DNA from 3 places in the Paenibacillus sp. NPDC058071 genome. Region 2 is predicted to be linked to each of the others. Evidence: predicted binding sites of a transcription regulator. Region 2 holds the regulator's gene; each other region holds the start of a gene.

Region 1 (6,174 bases), on a different contig from region 2:
GCAGCCGCCTGCTTGGACACGCCCCGCTGCTGCAGCTCTTGCTTTATCCATAAACGTCCTTTTTGAGAGTAGCGGATCTTTTGCATTGCGAATTGTTTCGCATACTCTTCATCATCCACAATATGTTCCGTTTCTAAACGTTCCAATACGTATTGAATCGAATCCGCTTCCAGCTCCTTGCGCTGCAAATATTGTTCGATTTGTCGTCTGGTGCGCGCTTTCATGCCAAGATACGCGACGGCGAGCGCGTATGCGCGGTACCTCTCGTTCTCGGCGCCAATATCGTCCAGCTCCGAGCGGGTCAGGACGCGCCCCTTCAGCAAACGATGCCTGACCAGCAAATCCTCGTGAACGGTCAGCACCGGCTCCTCTTCCCCGTACACATAGAGGATATAGCTTTTGCGATCGTCCTTATCCTGCTCAACCGCTCTAATTTCCATGAGCGCTTCCCTCCGTTACTGCATCCCTCTTTTGCAAACAACATCGCCGTCCTCTGTCAGAGGACGGCGATAAGCGTCAAGCTATTCGGTTTAGTCCAGCTCGGACTCGTCGAAATCGTCGTCGTCATCCGTCGAGAGCGATTCCACCGGCTGCGCCGTCGTAGACAAATTGCTCGCATCGCGAATTTGTTTCTCGATGACAGCAGCCATTTCTGGATGATCCTTCAGAAACTGCTTCGCATTTTCCCGGCCTTGGCCTAAGCGGTCGCCGCTATAAGAGAACCACGCGCCGCTCTTCTGAACGATATCCATCTCTGTACCGATATCGACCAGACTGCCTTCTCTCGAAATGCCTTCGCCGTACATAATGTCGATCTCGGCTTGTTTGAACGGAGGCGCCACTTTGTTCTTCACGACTTTGATCCGCGTACGGTTGCCGACCATATCATTGCCCTGCTTGATCGTCTCAATGCGACGCACTTCAAGCCGCACGCTCGAGTAGAACTTCAACGCTCGTCCGCCTGGCGTTGTCTCCGGGTTGCCGAACATCACGCCGACTTTCTCACGCAACTGGTTGATGAAGATCGCAATCGTCTTCGACTTGCTGATCGCACCGGAAAGCTTACGCAATGCCTGCGACATCAGCCTTGCTTGCAAACCGACGTGGGAGTCGCCCATGTCGCCTTCGATCTCGGCCTTCGGCACGAGCGCCGCGACGGAGTCAATGACGATGATGTCGACCGCGCCGCTGCGCACGAGCGCTTCAGCGATTTCCAGCGCCTGCTCGCCCGTATCCGGCTGGGACAGCAGCAGCTCGTCGATATTGACGCCCAGCTTGCTCGCATAAAGCGGGTCAAGCGCGTGCTCAGCATCGATGAAAGCGGCTTGTCCGCCGACGCGCTGCACTTCGGCGATCGCATGCAGGGCGACCGTCGTTTTACCGGATGATTCCGGCCCGTAAACTTCGATAACGCGTCCTCTTGGCAAACCGCCGATGCCAAGAGCGATATCTAAAGCAAGCGAACCGCTCGGCACGATTTCCACTTGCATATGTGTCGATTCTCCCAATTTCATGATGGAGCCTTTACCAAATTGTTTCTCAATTTGACGTAAAGCCATCTCTAAAGCAGCTTTGCGATCCGACAATCAACTCACATCCTTCATTATTTATAATGTAATGATAACTCTTTTTCTATCGGTTGCCAAGTGTTTTTTCGAACATACATTCGTCTTTTTTTTGTAACATCCCTCCAATTAACCTTTTGCCGGGCATAAAAAAACCGCAGCAAAGTAATCTTCGCCACGGTTCTTCCGTCTACGGACTATTATAGACAAGCGCGTCTTTTTACGCAACCCTTATTTCGGGCCGTTTCAGGCATTTTCGGGCGGCGCAATTCACACCCAGCATTTTTATTTCGTCAGCGCTTGCCATAGCCGGTACAGCAGCGATTTAACGGCACGCACGCGGATAATGGTCCGGCTGCCGCTCAGGTTCGTCGTATACACGACCGTTTCCTTTCCCCGCTCGGCAATACCGAGATAAACGAGGCCTACCGGCTTGCCCTCTGACTCGGCCGGTCCCGCCACGCCGGTCACCGAAACGCCGAAATCGCTATCCGCCAATTCCCGTACCCGTTCCGCCATCATCGCCGCCGTCGATTCGCTGACGGCTCCTGGCGCGCCAATGCCCTCCAGTTGGGACATCGGAATGCCGAGCAGCTTATGTTTCATTTCGTTCGTATAGGTAACGACGCCGCCCGTGAACTCGCCGCTGCTGCCAGGCACGCTTGTAATAAGCTCGGCGAACAAGCCGCCGCTTGCGCTCTCTGCGCTCGCCAGCTTCCGTCTCGACGCCCGGAGCAGGCGGACGACCTCCTCTTCCAGCGTTGCGTCTTGCTGGGCGTACAGAAACGTTCCGACGCGCTCCTTGATTCGTTCCACCGTCGCGTCGATTTTCCGGTTCGCCTCGCTTTCGGTCGGCGCCTTCGTCGAAACGCGAATCGCCACCTCGCCTTCCTTCGCATACGGGGCGATGGTTGGATCGCTCTGACCTTCAATTAAATCAATCAGTTGTGCTTCCAAATTCGATTCTCCGATACCCGCAAACTTGAGCAGCCGCGAATAAAGCGGATCGGAATGCCCCAGCACGGAACGGAGCCATTCCTTGCCCGGCCCCTCCATCATCGGCTTCATCTCGCGAGGCGGTCCCGGCAAGAGCAAATAGTGAGTGCCGTCCTCGGACAATCCATTCCCAACGGCCAGCCCGGCCTCGTTGAATAATGGAACCGCTCCATCGATCGTATGCGCCTGGCGAATATTGCTTTCAACCATATGAATGCCGCGCGAGCTGAATAAGGTTTCAATCTTTTCCATCGAAGGCTTGTCGATCGAGATGCCGCGATTCAAATATGCAGCCAGCACATCCTTGGTTAAGTCGTCCTGAGTCGGCCCAAGTCCTCCTGTAAATACAAGCAAATCGGCTCTTGCTCTCGCAGTCTTAATCGCACTGCGAATTCGGTCCGGATTGTCGCCTACAACCGTCTGGAAGTAGACGTCTATACCAAGCGCCGCCAGCTCCTGCGAAAGGAACTGCGCATTCGTGTTCACGATTTGGCCGAGCAGAAGCTCGGTGCCGACGGCGATAATTTCTGCTTTCATGATTCATTCCTCCTGCTAATATGAATGGAAAAGCATCCCTCCATATTCGGAAAGATGCTTTCTAAATCCTTATTCAATCGGGATAAGATGTTTGTTTTTCAAGAAATAATCAAGGCCGGAATAGATCGTAATCGCCACTGCAATCCAGCTAATAACCGCATCGAATGGGAAAGCGATAAAATGGAACGGAAAATTGTTCAGCAGCAGCGAAATGATCATGGTGATCTGTATCGCCGTTTTCCATTTCCCCCATTTGCTCGCCGCCATGACGCTTCCTTCGAGAAGCGCAACTTGACGAAGGCCGGTTACCGCAAACTCGCGGCTGATAATAACGATTGCCATCCAGGCGTCCAGCTTATCCATCTGCACAAGCGAAATGAGCACGGCTGCGACAAGAAGCTTGTCTGCGAGCGGATCGAGCAGCTTGCCCAAATTGGTAACTATCTTGTTCTTCCTTGCGATGTACCCGTCCAGCCCGTCCGTGCTTGCCGCAATGATGAATATAAGTGCCGCAATGATCTGATTGTATGTAATGGAATAACCGCTGAATTCAAGCGGCGCTACATTGATATTGACAAGTAGCACGACCATAATTATCGGCACTAAAATAATTCTGACCAGCGTAATTTTATTTGCCAGGTTCATCTGCTTGCCTCCCCTGCCAAATCCCGGCTGTTCGCTGAAACCGTTCTCTGCCCGTTGTTTGCTACCCATTCCGTCATCTGTAAGTCCCCCAGATCTCTGTACACCGTTTCCTACTGGCCTTCCGGCTATCCTCAAGTATAATACATGGCCCATGCCCTGTCAAAATAACGGATAACGGGAAAATGCCCACTCGAAACGGGAAAATGCAAAGGCTGCATTTCCGCCTCGAGCGGGCTGAATGTCTGCTCTATCGATAGTTCAAAAATTGCAATTCGACTTTAAGATCGGCGCCGCGCAGCAAGCTGATAACGGCTTGCAGATCGTCGCGGCTCTTGCCGGTTACGCGAATTTGATCGCCTTGAATTTGGCTTTTCACCTTGAGCTTCGAATCGCGGATTAAAATATTGATTTTTTTCGCATGCTCCTGGTCGATGCCTTGACGAAGCTTGACGCGCTGGCGAACCGTATGGGCCGACGCTGACTCAATTTTGCCATAGTCCAAATTTTTAATCGGCACGCCTCGTTTCATCATTTTCGATTGCAATATATCGATTACGCTGTTCAGCTTGAAATCGTCGTCGGAGACAATGACAAGCTCCTCTTTTTCGAGCGCAATGCTGCTTTTGCTGCCCTTGAAATCAAAGCGCGTTTCGATCTCTCGCTCCGCTTGCTGAATCGCGTTGTTCAACTCCTGCATATCCACTTTCGATACAATATCAAATGAACTTTCCGAACTCATCGTCCAATCTCCTTCCTATTGCTGTGCGCCTTCGTCTCCGCCAGCGGCGTCGCCTGCGTTCCCGCCGGCCGTATCTTCAACCTTCACCGGGTTAAGCTGCACTTTTTTGGATCTTGCCAGATCTCCGTCGTTTACGACGATGCCATCGACCGAAATAACCGTCAAATCGGCACGTCCGACGTTGACGTAAAGCGGCTCTGTAATGTCATAGGATTTTGTTTCGCCATCCTGAATCGTACCCGAATACAGCTTTTCACCGGTCGAACCGCCTTTCCGAACCTCCGTCCAGCTCGGTCCTCCCGACACTTTTATTTCCAGCTTATGCGGTACGTTTGCCGGAGCTACATCATAATGGTCGACTTTGCCCTGCTTGGTTGTAAACGTGAGCGTCGTTTCGGCTGCTGGAGGCGGCGTTGACGGAGGCGGCGTAGTGCTGCCCCCCGCACTGTTCGGATCTGGGGTAGAGGCTGGAGCCTGCGAAGCCCGATCCGTCATTTTTGTGTCGTCGATCTGCTTGGAATCGTCGCCTTTTTGATTGACAAAATAAATCCATACGACAACGACGATCAGAATGAGGAACAGCCACATCAGCAGATTGAACCCCAGTCTGCCAAAGCGCTCAGAAGAACGCGATTGCACTCTGCGCGGCGCTCTGGCCGCTACCGGCTCGACATTGTTCTGTTCCGCAACGACGGCCGGCACTTCATGTTGGTATAAACGGAGCACTTCATCAGGATCAAGCCCCACGGCTTCACAGTAGTTTTTGACAAAAGCCCTCAAATAGAAAGAGCCGGGCAAAATGCTGTGATCGCCGCTTTCGATCGCTTCCAAATAACGTTTCCGTATTTTTGTTGTTTCCTGTATGTCTTCTAGCGAAAGCCCATGTTCCTCTCTCGCTTTCCGAAGCAATGCTCCCAAATCCGACATCTAAGCGTTCTCCTCTCTTTTAAAAATCGTCCGAATAATTGGCCGTAAACGATTCGTACGAAATTTCTTCATCCGGCGTATTGCGAAGCTCGATAATCATATCGAAATGGCTGTAATCGTATTGCGACTCGCGAATAAAAATATCCGGGTGCTCGATCACCTTCGTGGAAGGCATCGCCATAATTTCCTGAAGCAAGGCGTAATGCTTTTCATTGGAACGAATGGTACTTACGATTCCGTCAATAATAAAAATGTTGTTCTCGCTCGTTTCATCCTCGGAAAGCTGACTGCGTACCGTTTGGCGAAGCAGCGTTGAGGATACGAACGTCCATCGCTTATTGGAGCACACGCTTCCCGCGATAATGGATTCCGTCTTGCCGACGCGGGGCATACCTCGCAGACCGATAACTTGATTGCCCTCCCGCTTGAACACTTCTCCCAGGAAGTCAACCAAAAGGCCCAGCTCGTCGCGCGTAAAACGGAACGTTTTGCGATCGTCGGAATCGCGTTCGATGTACCTTCCGTGCCGAACAGCCAAAATATCGACAATCGTCGGTGTTCTGAGCTTGTTTACCGTTATATTGTCGACCTTTTGCAGCATTTTACCGAGCAAAACGATTTTCTCCTCGTCGTCGGTCTGGAGTAGCATTCCCCTTGTCCGGTCTTCTACGCCGTTGATGGTCATAATGTTAACTTCCAGCATACCGAGCAGTGAAGCAATATCGCCTAGCAGTCCGGGCCTGTTTTTATGTATTTTGTATTCCA
Region 2 (6,174 bases):
GCTCTTCGGCCTCCTTCGGCCAGGGGATGAACTGCTTTACATCACTGGCTCACCCTATGATACGCTGCACAAAGTGATTGGCAAGCCGGGCGATGGGACAGGCTCTTTGCAGGACTGGGGCATCGGCTACAACGAAGTGGCATTACAAGAAGACGGCAGCCTTGATTGGGAAGAGATAGGACAAGCGATTCGGCCTTCGACAAAGGTGATTGGAATTCAACGCTCGCGCGGATATAGCTGGCGCTCGTCATTTACCGTCGCTGAAATCGGCGAAATGGTTCGTCGGGTCAAAGAGCTCAAGCCTGACGCGCTCGTCTTTGTCGATAATTGCTACGGCGAGTTCACTGAGCTGTTGGAACCGACGCAGGTCGGGGTCGATTTAATCGCCGGTTCGCTTATCAAAAATCCGGGCGGAGGCTTGGCTGCAACAGGCGGCTATATCGCTGGCACGGAGGCGGCCGTCACCGCTGCGTCGTACAGGCTGACCGCGCCGGGCATCGGCGGAGAGGTGGGAGCTATGCTCGATACACTTCGCTCCATGTATCAAGGATTATTTCTTGCCCCGCATTTGGTCGGACAAGCCGTCAAAGGGAGCATCTTTGCCGCAGCTTTATTTGAGCGACTGGGCTTCGAGACACAGCCGCGCTGGGACGCGCCGCGCACTGATTTGATTCAAGCGATCCGCTTCGGCAGCGCTGATCATTTGATCGCATTCGTGCAGGGCATTCAGCAAGCCGCGGCTGTCGATGCGCATGTCACTCCCGAACCTTGGGATATGCCGGGCTATGAGCATCCCGTCATTATGGCGGCCGGAACGTTTATTCAAGGGGGCAGTCTGGAGCTGTCCGCGGACGCGCCGATACGTGAGCCATACATCGCGTATATGCAAGGCGGGCTCACCTATTCGCACGTCAAATTTGGTGTTCTAACGGCTCTTGAGCGCTTGCTGAATAATGAATTAATTGTGATCAAACCTAACATAACTTGACACGTTTTTGGAAGGACGTTAATATATACGTATAAAAGAGCTACTGGAAGGTTGATGCGACAATGGGTGATGATATACGTAGAAATATGGCCCTGTTTCCGATCGGCATCGTGATGAAGCTGACGGATCTGACGGCCCGCCAAATCCGTTATTACGAGCAGCATGAACTGATCGTGCCGGCCCGTACGGCCGGCAATCAGCGTCTATTCTCATTTAACGACGTAGAACGACTTCTTGAGATAAAGGCGCTGATAGAGAAAGGCGTGAATATTGCCGGAATTAAGCAAGTGATGAATCCGGTGTCGAAGGAGTCCGACGAAGCGACAATCGTAAGCGAGCAATCGGAGGTTAAGCGCCGTGAGCTGTCGGACGCGCAGCTGCACCGCATGTTGAAGCAGCAGCTGCTTGAGAAACGTCCGGGGCAAGCCTCGCTTATTCAAGGTCAGCTTTCGCGTTTTTTACACAAACGTTAATGATGTTGCCACAAGGATGAAGCAAGCAAGGTAAGCATTTAAAGGAGATGATCGCATGGGCTACACAAAAGAGGATATTAAACGCATTGCTCAAGAAGAGAACGTACGCTTTATCCGCCTGCAATTCACCGATTTGCTCGGCACGATCAAGAACGTTGAAATTCCGGTCAGCCAGCTTGATAAGGCGCTGGACAACAAAATGATGTTTGACGGATCTTCCATTGAAGGTTACGTCCGTATTGAAGAATCTGACATGTACTTATACCCGGATCTCGATTCTTGGGTTGTATTCCCTTGGGTGTCCCAAGACCGCGTTGCGCGTCTTATTTGCGACATTTATATGCCTGACGGGACTCCGTTCGCCGGCGATCCGCGCGGCATTCTGAAGCGCGTGCTGAAGGAAGCGGAAGAAATGGGCTACTCGGCGATGAACGTCGGTCCGGAACCTGAGTTTTTCTTGTTCAAAACGGACGAGCGCGGCGAGCCAACGACCGAATTGAACGATCAAGGCGGCTATTTCGATTTGGCTCCAATGGATCTTGGCGAGAACTGTCGCCGCGAGATCGTGCTTACGCTTGAAGAAATGGGCTTCGAGATCGAAGCGTCCCATCACGAAGTTGCTCCAGGCCAGCATGAAATTGACTTTAAATATGCGGACGCCATCAAAGCGGCCGACCAGATTCAAACCTTTAAGCTGGTTGTAAAAACAATTGCGAGACAGCATGGCCTTCATGCGACGTTCATGCCTAAACCGCTGTTTGGCGTTAACGGCTCCGGCATGCACTGCCACCAATCGCTGTTCCAAGGCAACACGAACGTATTCTACGACGAGAGCGATCGCTTAGGTCTGAGTACGACGGCTCGTTACTATATGGCAGGTATTTTGCAGCATGCTCGCGCAATGGCGGCAATCACGAACCCGACGATCAACTCTTACAAGCGTCTGGTGCCTGGCTATGAAGCTCCGTGTTATGTTGCATGGTCCGCAAGCAACCGCTCGCCGATGATCCGTATTCCGGCTTCACGCGGTCTTAGCACTCGCGTCGAAGTTCGTAACCCGGACCCTGCGGCGAACCCTTACCTGGCACTCGCGGTTATGCTGAAAGCCGGACTCGACGGCATTCAGAACAAAACGCCGCTGCCGGCTCCAATCGACCGCAACATCTACATCATGTCGGAAGAAGAGCGTATTGAATCCGGCGTACCAAGCTTGCCGGCAGACCTGAAGGAAGCGCTCGACGAGTTGCTCCGCAGCGAAGTCATCTGCGACGCGTTGGGCGACCACGCGCTGGCGCATTTCTACGAGCTGAAGGAAATTGAATGGGATATGTATAAGACGCAAGTTCACCAATGGGAACGCGATCAATATTTGACGCTGTACTAATAGGTATGAGAGGGCCGTCCAGCAATGGACGGCCCTCTTTAATTGATGAGAATGTTCATCCGTTCTGGAAAGAAGCCCACCATCGATGACGACACCGATGGTGGGCTTCCGTATACTTTGCAAACAAAAAGCCGCTCAAGATGATCGCCTCTACTAGGCGTCTTCAGAGCGGCTTCTTACTTCATACGATACAAGGCGGATTAATGGAAGTCTCGGAATAAACCGACGACTTTTCCCAAAATAGTGACGTTCTTCAGCCGGATCGGCTCCATCGTGGCGTTCTCCGGTTGCAGGCGGATATGGTCTTTCTCACGGTAAAACGTCTTGACGGTCGCTTCGTCTTCTTCCGTCATCGCAACAACGATGTCGCCGTTGTTAGCAGACTGCTGCTGCCGAACGATTACATAGTCGCCGTTGTGGATGCCGGCTTCAATCATACTCTCGCCGATGACGTTCAGAATAAAGACGTCGTCATCCCCGACGAAGTGGGAAGGGAGAGGGAAGTACTCGTCGATGTTCTCCGTTGCAGTGATCGGAACGCCGGCCGTTACTTTGCCGACAACCGGAACTTGCGCGACTGCTGGGCGGATAATTCCGTCGACGTCTTCTTGGTCCAATATTTCAATTGCGCGCGGCTTGGTAGGATCGCGGCGGATGAGCCCTTTCTTCTCCAGTCGGTCCAAATGGCCATGGACGGTGGAGCTTGAAGCGAGCCCGACTGCTTCGCCGATCTCGCGGACGGACGGCGGATATCCTTTATCCTTGACTTCATTCTTTATAAATTCAAGAATCGCCTGTTGACGGTTGGAAATCTTCGACAAAGATATCACTCCATTAATATATTTGTAGAAAATTATAACATAGAACCGGAGTTCGCACAAACATAAGTTCTTGAGCACAAAAGTTCGCATTCGCTATTGACGGCAAACGTTTGTTCGTGTAATCTGAAAACAGAACAAACGTTTGGGGTGTTGGTCGATATGTTAATGAATCCTTCCTTCTACAAGTCGATACATACGAAAGAAGACGCCGGTTGGTCGCCGAGACGGAGAACTATGCAACTATCCGTTAACCGCAGAGCTGCCAAGCTGATCGTGGCGCTAGCTTTTTTTATACTATTATTCACTAGTTTTTTGATTGTAGGTACGAACGCTTCAACTGAACCTGCTGCCGTCTCCGCAGGAGAGCAGATCGTTATCGTTGGAACGGGCGATACACTGTGGGAGATTGCGAAGCTGCATATGGACGATTCGAAGGATATCCGGTACAACGTGTTCCAGTTGAAGGAACGCAACGGTCTCTCATCGGTCAATTTACATCCGGGGCAACAGCTTATTGTCCCGCAGTAATCTTAAAAGTCTTTTTCATAGCGGAACCAAACGTCAGCCTTCGGGCAGAAATTTGGCGGGTAGATTGCAAAAGAACAGGAAGAGGAACGCAATTGCGGCAGCATCGCGTTCCTCTTCCTGTTCTTTTCTTTATATTATCTATCAAAGTCAAGTCTGTGCAGATCGAATTATTTAAATGCGGATCAAACTTAAAATCAGTGCTTGACGGAAAAGTGGAGTAAAACGAAGGGGCAGAGGGATTCTGGAGAAACGAAGGTAGTTGCATCATGAACACTCGAATTGATAGAGCGCAACATTAATATAGAACAAACATTCGCAAAACAATTAAATAATTAATATGATTAAATACAGCATGGCCTTAATATGCCCGCCTCGCCTTGACAACAGCCTCTGCGAAATGTCAAAGTAGATAAAAGGTATTACTTTTGGACAGCAAGCGAGGTGAACGTGCAATGGGACAATTAATTACGCGAATTAATGAGCTTTCGCGCAAACATAAAACGGAAGGCTTAACGCCGGAAGAGACCGTCGAGCGAGACGAGCTTCGTAAAAAGTACTTGGAAAACTTCCGCAGCAATTTCCGTCAGCAGTTGGATAATATCGAGTTTGTGGACGAGCCGCAAGAGAAGAAGCAATAATTGTCGTATAAACAGTACAAAGGCATCATTTTCACTACTAACTTTTAGACCATTAACAAGTATATAGGCGAAGCTACATCTGCCGAGTATTGAACTTTCCGCGCTTCTCTCCCGATGCGCGTTATGGCGCCGAAGGCGCTTTTCGTAAGAACGCAGCACAATGGCGGTGATAGCATAACTCATCGCCTAGCTGAATTGCATATTATTTAGGAGGAATTCGATTGTCTTCACGCAGTTGGGAACGAAAAGTCCGCAAAAATCAGAGCCAATTGGTTAAAGCGCGCAAAAAGCAAGGAATTAAAGCCCCTCTTCCGGGAGCGGCGAAAGAGGATCGTTATCGCGGCAGAAGCATCGCCGCCCCGATTTTGCTCATTCTTTTTATCACATTGTATGTTATTTTAGCAGCATCCTCGCCGGATTTCGTTCCGTCAAGCATGTTTTATGTTACAATCGCTCTGTATGTACTACTGGCTGTGTTCTTCTTCCTTCGTCGTCCTTATATTGCCGTAGGCAAAGATTACGTGCAAACGAGGAAGTTTACGGGGGACAAGCGTCTTGCCGTTGCTGCGATCAAAGGAATCACCATCCAATCCGGTTACGTAGTTATCGAGCAGCAAAAAGGCGGCAATTGGGTCTTTTCCCGCCTGATCAACCGTTATCCGACGGTTGAGATCGGCGAGCGGCTAGAGCAATTCGCGAAAGCGAACGGAATTGCTTTTCAACAAAAATAGAGAGCGGGAGAGTTCATTCATAATGGCTAAACAAGCAGTTTTATTCGACCTCGATGATACGTTGCTGTGGGACGACCGCAGCGTGCAGGAATCGTTCGACGCAACCTGCGAGGCAGGCGCTGCCGCAACCGGCGTCGATGCCAAACAATTGGAGAAAGCGGTTCGCAGAGAAGCGAGAGCGTTGTACGAGTCATACGAGACGTTCGCTTTCACCAAGATGATCGGCATCAACCCGTTTGAAGGGCTGTGGGCTAATTTTCGCGAAGGCGAACAGCAGGAATTCCGCAAGCTGGAGCAGCTTGCACCAGGCTACCGCAAGGAAGCGTGGACGAGAGGGCTGCGCGCTCTTGGTGTAGAAGACGAAGTCCTTGGCGCCAAGCTGGCTGAGCAGTTTCCGGCAGAGCGCCGTAAACGCCCTCTCGTATACGAGGAGACGTTCCGCGTACTCGACGCACTGAAAGGAAAGTACAAGCTGCTTCTGCTGACGAATGGATCGCCTGACTTGCAGCGTGAGAAGCTGGCCGGCGTTCCGCAACTGGCTCCGTACTTTGACCATATTATTATTTCTGGAGAATTCGGCGAGGGCAAACCGGCCGCATCGATCTTCCGCC
Region 3 (6,174 bases), on a different contig from region 2:
CCATGCGAAGGCAATGTGCTCAGCAATAATCCGGAATGGTGCAGGTCAATGTCCGAGTGGAAAGAGAAGATGAACGGTTGGTTTCAAGAACCGGCATGGGAGTCGGTCCGGTATTTGCTTATTATCGCTGACGGAAGGTCGCTGTACGGCGAGCATAAGCTGCTGGTTGAACTGAAAAACCATTTCTTCAGTGATATGCTAGACCATCCGATTATTATTCAGCGGATGCTAGACAATACGATGCGTCATAAAGTGCTGCTCGGCGTTTTTGGTCATTTGCTGAAAGAGCAATACGGTGAAGATGCGGGGAGCTTGGATATTAAGTACGGAGCCTACATTCCAATGGTTAACGCAATTCGCCTGCTAGCTGTACAGGCGGGCATTCGTGATACGTCGACGCTTAGGCGGATTCGCAGTCTAGTGGAGGAAGAGCATCTCAGTTCCATTGAAGCCGCGGCGTACGAGCAAGCATTCAGGCTGTTTCTCCGTCTTCGGCTGATGACGACTGAGAATATCGACGAAGGCTTATATGCCAACAACGGTAAATTAGCGAGCCGCAAGCTGACAAAGGAAATGACGGAAGAATTGAAAAGCGCGCTCAGGCTTGGAAAGAGGCTGCAGCGCACGGTATACAAGCAAACCATGGGTAGGCTCAGGTAAGGCGGTGGCAACGTAATGAAGGAACCTAAAGGTGTCGGCAGGATGTGGAGTCTTTATAAGATGGGAGGATTCACTCCCGCTATCGCCTCCATGCTTGGCTCGCAGAATGCGCAGCAAATGGCTTTTATTCGTTCCGTTAATAAAGAACAGCGCAAGCAGCCGATGCTGGAAACCCCGCTTCAAGAGCTGGAGTATGTCGTATTCGATTTGGAAACGACAGGATTCTACCCGACCAACGGAGATGAGATCATTTCGTTCGGCGCGGTGCTTATGAAAGGAACGGAGCTGTACGAGAAAGAGACGTTTTACAGCCTTGTCAATCCGAAAAGGAGAATTCCCCGTGCGATAGTGGAGCTGACGGGCCTGACGAACGAGATGGTTCAAGACGCTCCGGACTTGATGCAGGTGCTGCATGACTTTATGGAGTTTATCGGAAAACGTTTGTTGATTGCCCATGCTTCCGGCCATGACAAGCAATTTTTGAACGCTGCCTTATGGCGGACGTCCAAAGTCAATCTGAATCACCGCGTGTTGGATACGATGCTGGTCGCGAAATGGCTGGAACCGAAGAGAGCTTCCTATGCGCTTGATGATCTGCTTGAGGAAGCCGGGGTTCCGATTACGGAGCGGCATCACGCGTTAGAAGATTCGCTGATGACCGCGAGATTGTGGCAAAGCTACTTACATCGGATTTTAGACCGCAACATTACGACGCTAGGCGACTTGTACGCTTATTTAAGCAAACACTAGAGCGAGCGGCTGAAAACCGTCCTTCGTTCTGGCGAAAGGCCGGACAACCGGCTCTCCAAGGTTTGACAACGAAACGATCCAATAAGAGAGACTGTCGTCGGCAGGCCAGTATCCGCGCACATCGCGGACGGACGGCAAAGCCTCCGATGACGGATGGGAGTGGAAGAAGCCGGATATTTTTTGCCGGCTTTTTTGTGTGTCATAATAAGCGGCTGTCCATTCAGCAGGATCGAAGGCAAAGGAGTGGAGCGGGTCGCGATGCGTGTTGGCGATTGGACGCACGGCTTCAATTGGCGGATCGAAGGGATCTAGGCTTTCCTTGTGCATGGGCGAGGGCGATAGAAGAATGCCGCATGCTTCCTGCGGCCATGCTGCTCTGCAAAGCTCAATCGTTTCCCGCAGCGCTTCCTGTGTTATTTTTATCGAATACGTTCCGTTCATCTTAGGCTCTCCTTGCTTCTTCTAAATCCATTACGGCTATTATAAAGCGATTGAAGCGGGATGGCGAGCGCTTCCGACTCACTCGCTTGAGCTTGCTTGCCCTTCATGGTAACATGGAAGGCGAAAGTGAAGCATAAGATGGAAAGAAGGGGCAGCATATGAAGCGCGCATCGGCATGGTTCGCAATTGCGTTTATTTTGGCGGGATTCGCCATCTATCAATACATAGCCGGAGATGAGGCTCTTAATGCTCAAGCGGCCGATTTTAAACCTAAGGCGGGCTTTCAGGCGGCTTCGTTCGAGCTTCCTGGCTTGGACGAGAAATCGTATCAAGTGGGCGGCGCCCAGCCAAAGCTGACATTCGTCAACTTTTGGGCTTCCTGGTGCGGTCCTTGCGAGCTGGAAGCGCCAGATCTGCAGGAGCTCCATGAAAAGTATGGCGATCAAATTGTCATGTACGGCGTGAACGCTACGAAGTTCGACAAGGAAAGGGCAGCCAGAAATTTCGTGAATGAGCATGAGTTTACGTTTCCGATCTTAATGGATCGGGTTGGCGACGTAACGAAGCAATATAAAGTCGACACGTTTCCAACCAGTTTCCTGATTGATTCGAACGGGATGATCGTTGAACGCATTAACGGGGTTATACCGATTGCCGAATGGGAAAGGCTGATCGAGAAGTACAAGTCGTAGAAACGACCGTTGCGGACCTAATATGTGAAATAAAAAAGCGGAACGGACATCGTCAGTGATGTCCGTTCCGCTTTTCTTATGTTGTTAAGAGCGGATAAAGCAGCCGCTCTGAATTACAGATTAACGAGGCCGAGCCGCTCTGGATTATCCACCGGCACCGTCTCTGGGTTGGACATGCCAAGCAGGGCGTAGCGGAAGCTGTCAACGAGCGCTTCCCAGCTCGCTTCAATGACGTTGCTCGAAACGCCGACCGTGCTCCACGTATTTTGCTGATCAGTGGATTCGACGAGCACGCGCACTTTAGCCGCCGTCGCATCCTTCTCGTCGAATACGCGCACTTTATAGTCGGAGAGATGGATTTCGTTAATTTTCGGATAAAACTGCACAAGCGCTTTACGAAGCGCGTTGTCGAGCGCATTTACGGGACCGTTGCCCTCAGCTGCCGTGTAGACTTGCTGTCCAAGCACGTTCAGGCGGACAATCGCCTCCGACAACATATTGCCGTGCGTGCTGTCCATGAGCATTTTGTACGATTCGGCGACGAATACTTCCTCCGATTGGCCGAATGCGTCCCGAAGCAGCAATTCGAGGGAAGCGTCTGCGCCTTCAAATTGGTAGCCCTGATGCTCCAATTCTTTGATGCGATCCATAATTTCCTTCGTTTTCTCATTGTTGGCGTTAACGTCGAGGCCAAGCTCCTGCCCTTTGGAAATAATGTTGCTTTGACCGGCCAGCTCGGATACGAGAATGCGCTGTTTGTTGCCGACAAGCTCTGGCGCAATATGCTCGTACGTCTTGGAATCCTTCATAATCGCCGAGACGTGTATTCCGCCTTTATGGGCGAACGCTGCATTGCCGACATAGGCTTGACCTACCGGCATGCTCACGTTGGCGATCTCGCTGACGTAGCGCGCCGTGCTCGTCAATGTCCGAATTCGGTCTTCAGGCAAGCAATCGTAATTGAGCTTCAACTGCAGGTTCGGGATAATCGAGCAAAGGTTGGCATTGCCGCACCGTTCGCCGTATCCGTTGATCGTACCTTGCACTTGACGCGCTCCGGCTTGCACGGCAGCGAGCGAATTCGCAACGGCAAGCTCGCAGTCGTTATGGGTATGGATGCCGATAGGCGCCGTCAGCTCAGCACGCACGCGGCTGACGATGTCATGAATTTCGTTCGGCAGCGTTCCGCCGTTCGTATCGCAGAGGACGAGCCAATCTGCTCCGGCATCTTGCGCTTTTCTCAATACGGACAACGCGTATTCCGGATTGTTTTTGAAGCCGTCAAAGAAATGCTCGGAGTCGAAAATCGCCTCCATCTGCTTCCGCTTCAAATAAGCGATCGAATCGTAAACCATCGCCAAATTCTCTTCTAGCGTTGTTTGAAGGGCCGTATGGACATGGAAATCCCAAGACTTCCCGACAAGCGTCGCGGCGGGTACGCCTGACTCTGCGATGCGAACGAGGCTGGCGTCCTGATCGGCTTCGCTGAACTTGCGGCGGGTGCTGCCGAATGCAGTCACTTTAGCTTGCAGGTTCAGCGTCTTGACGCGTTGAAAAAATTCGATGTCTTTGCTGTTACTGCCCGGATTGCCGCCCTCAATATAGTGAACGCCCAATGCGTCGAGTTTTTGCGCAATTTTCAATTTATCATCCGCTGACAGGCTGATTCCTTCGCCTTGTGTCCCGTCACGGAGTGTTGTGTCGAATATCGATATCGAAGTATTCATTATTGCCGGGAGGCCTCCTTCACTGATAGCCATTACAAATCATAATGTATTATTATAGCACTTGTTAGATCGAATGTAGAGAGGAGGCAGTAATTTATTTTGGCCGGTTGGCAAGGGTTGATTGACTTGCTCGGCGGACCGGCGGTATGATGGGAATGTACGTTCGATGACTGGAGACTGAAGAAGAAGGAGGAGACGCCGCGATGGGGGAGACCGGTCAAACGAATCCGGCCAAAGGGCGCGTCATCCTGCATGTTGATATGAACGCGTTCTACTGCTCCGTGCATGAGGCGGAGGAGCCGGACTTATATAAAGGAAAGCCGACGGCGGTTGCAGGCAGCATCGAGCTGCGCAAAGGCATCGTCGTCACCTGCTCATATCCGGCTAGAAAGCGCGGCGTTAAGACCGGAATGACGGTGAAGCAGGCTATGCGCCAATGCCCGGAGCTGATCCTCATTCAACCGGATTTTGATTTGTACCGCAAATATTCACGCGGTTTTATGGCGATTGCACGCCAATATACGCCGTTAGTCGAGACGGTGTCCATCGACGAGTGTTATTTGGACATTACGGGTTCCAAGCTGTTTGGTGCGCCGTTGGACATCGCCGAGGCGATTCAGATCCGCATTCGGAGCGAGCTGTCGCTGCCTTGCTCGATTGGCGTCGGACCCAACAAGCTGCTGGCCAAAATGGCGTCCGATATGAAGAAGCCAAACGGCATGACTGTGCTTCGCATCCGCGATGTGCCTGGTTTGCTCTGGGATAAACCTTGCGATACGCTGTTTGGCATCGGAGGCAAGACGGCAGAGAAACTCAAGAGGCTTCATATTCACACGATCGGCCAACTGGCTGCGGCAGACGAAGCGATGCTGGTTAAACAATTCGGCACGATTGGCTCCTGGATGAAAGCAGCCGCGCATGGTATTGACCATGCTCCCGTCAACGGAGAGCGCGAAGCCAACAAATCGATCGGTCATACGACCACGCTGCCAAGCGACGTGACGCGGACGGAGGACGTCCACCGGATTATGCTCAATTTGGCCGACCAGACGGGACGGAGGCTGCGGCGACAAAAGCTGATGGCGGCTACCGTGCAAATTACGATCCGGAGGCCGGATATGACGACGATTACGCGATCGCATACACTGCGAACGCCGACCCATTCGGCTGATGTCATCTATGTAGAGGCATGTCGGCTGTTCGACGTCCACTGGCCGAACGGGGAACCGGTACGGCTGCTTGGCATCACACTGCAAAATTTATCGCCGCAGGAAGATACCGCCATTCAGCTTGATCTGTTCGACTACGAGCAACAGCCTCGCAAGGAGGCGCTGACGGCTGCGATGGATCGGCTGCGGGATAAATTCGGCGAGGACGCGGTACTGACCGCCGGTATGCTGGGGGACGATCCGTCAGCTCTGATCCGTAACAAGAAACGCCGCGGAACGTCGTTGCAGAAGGATGATTTGAGCCCATAAATAGGCGGTCGTTATTGCCAAGCTGCGTTTGTTTGTTATATATTGATGAGTGAAGGTTTACACTATGGATAACACGCGGAAGACAAGCATAACTTCATTATAGGAGAAATGTTCCGAAATGATCCGTAATATTTTGGGGAGGGAAATGTGATGGGTAAGTTTACATGGGTAGAGAAAGATACCTGTATCGCTTGCGGCGCTTGCGGCGCAACGGCACCTGATATTTACGATTATGACGATGATGGAATCGCCGAAGTGATTTACGCGAACGACGGAAATAAAGGCAATACGGAAATTCCAGAGGATCTGTACGACGATCTTCAGGATGCTTGCGACGGATGCCCTACCGATTCGATCAAAATCGCTGACGAACCATTTAATATGTAATGATTTTGAAGCTCCCGGCCTTATGCATCCCCGCATAGG

The links. Region 2 encodes LexA, which represses DNA repair genes until DNA is damaged. Its sites were predicted from a motif close to CGAACATATGTTCG; they were not measured.
Region 1: the regulator LexA is predicted to act here: its motif matches at 1,656-1,669, upstream of recA (recombinase RecA).
Region 3: the regulator LexA is predicted to act here: its motif matches at 4,423-4,436, upstream of ACFVTB_RS11200 (DNA polymerase IV).

What each region holds. Positions count from the first base shown of each region.
Region 1 is NZ_JBHVSK010000009.1:119,337-125,510, forward strand. Features, by position in the region: gene ACFVTB_RS16325 (regulatory protein RecX) at 1-440, opposite strand, end outside; gene recA (recombinase RecA) at 531-1,586, opposite strand; gene ACFVTB_RS16335 (competence/damage-inducible protein A) at 1,851-3,098, opposite strand; gene pgsA (CDP-diacylglycerol--glycerol-3-phosphate 3-phosphatidyltransferase) at 3,168-3,743, opposite strand; gene ACFVTB_RS16345 (YajQ family cyclic di-GMP-binding protein) at 3,991-4,482, opposite strand; gene ACFVTB_RS16350 (helix-turn-helix domain-containing protein) at 4,498-5,409, opposite strand; gene ACFVTB_RS16355 (DUF3388 domain-containing protein) at 5,429-6,174, opposite strand, start outside.
Region 2 is NZ_JBHVSK010000001.1:101,670-107,843, forward strand. Features, by position in the region: gene ACFVTB_RS00415 (methionine gamma-lyase family protein) at 1-988, shown strand, start outside; gene ACFVTB_RS00420 (MerR family transcriptional regulator) at 1,051-1,461, shown strand; gene glnA (type I glutamate--ammonia ligase) at 1,517-2,845, shown strand; gene lexA (transcriptional repressor LexA) at 3,046-3,666, opposite strand; gene ACFVTB_RS00435 (LysM peptidoglycan-binding domain-containing protein) at 3,826-4,194, shown strand; gene ACFVTB_RS00440 (DUF896 domain-containing protein) at 4,647-4,832, shown strand; gene ACFVTB_RS00445 (hypothetical protein) at 5,054-5,563, shown strand; gene ACFVTB_RS00450 (HAD family hydrolase) at 5,586-6,174, shown strand, end outside.
Region 3 is NZ_JBHVSK010000005.1:331,573-337,746, forward strand. Features, by position in the region: gene ACFVTB_RS11175 (DUF294 nucleotidyltransferase-like domain-containing protein) at 1-660, shown strand, start outside; gene ACFVTB_RS11180 (3'-5' exonuclease) at 676-1,410, shown strand; gene ACFVTB_RS11185 (M67 family metallopeptidase) at 1,396-1,851, opposite strand; gene ACFVTB_RS11190 (TlpA family protein disulfide reductase) at 2,010-2,543, shown strand; gene cimA (citramalate synthase) at 2,657-4,270, opposite strand; gene ACFVTB_RS11200 (DNA polymerase IV) at 4,474-5,748, shown strand; gene ACFVTB_RS11205 (ferredoxin) at 5,899-6,135, shown strand.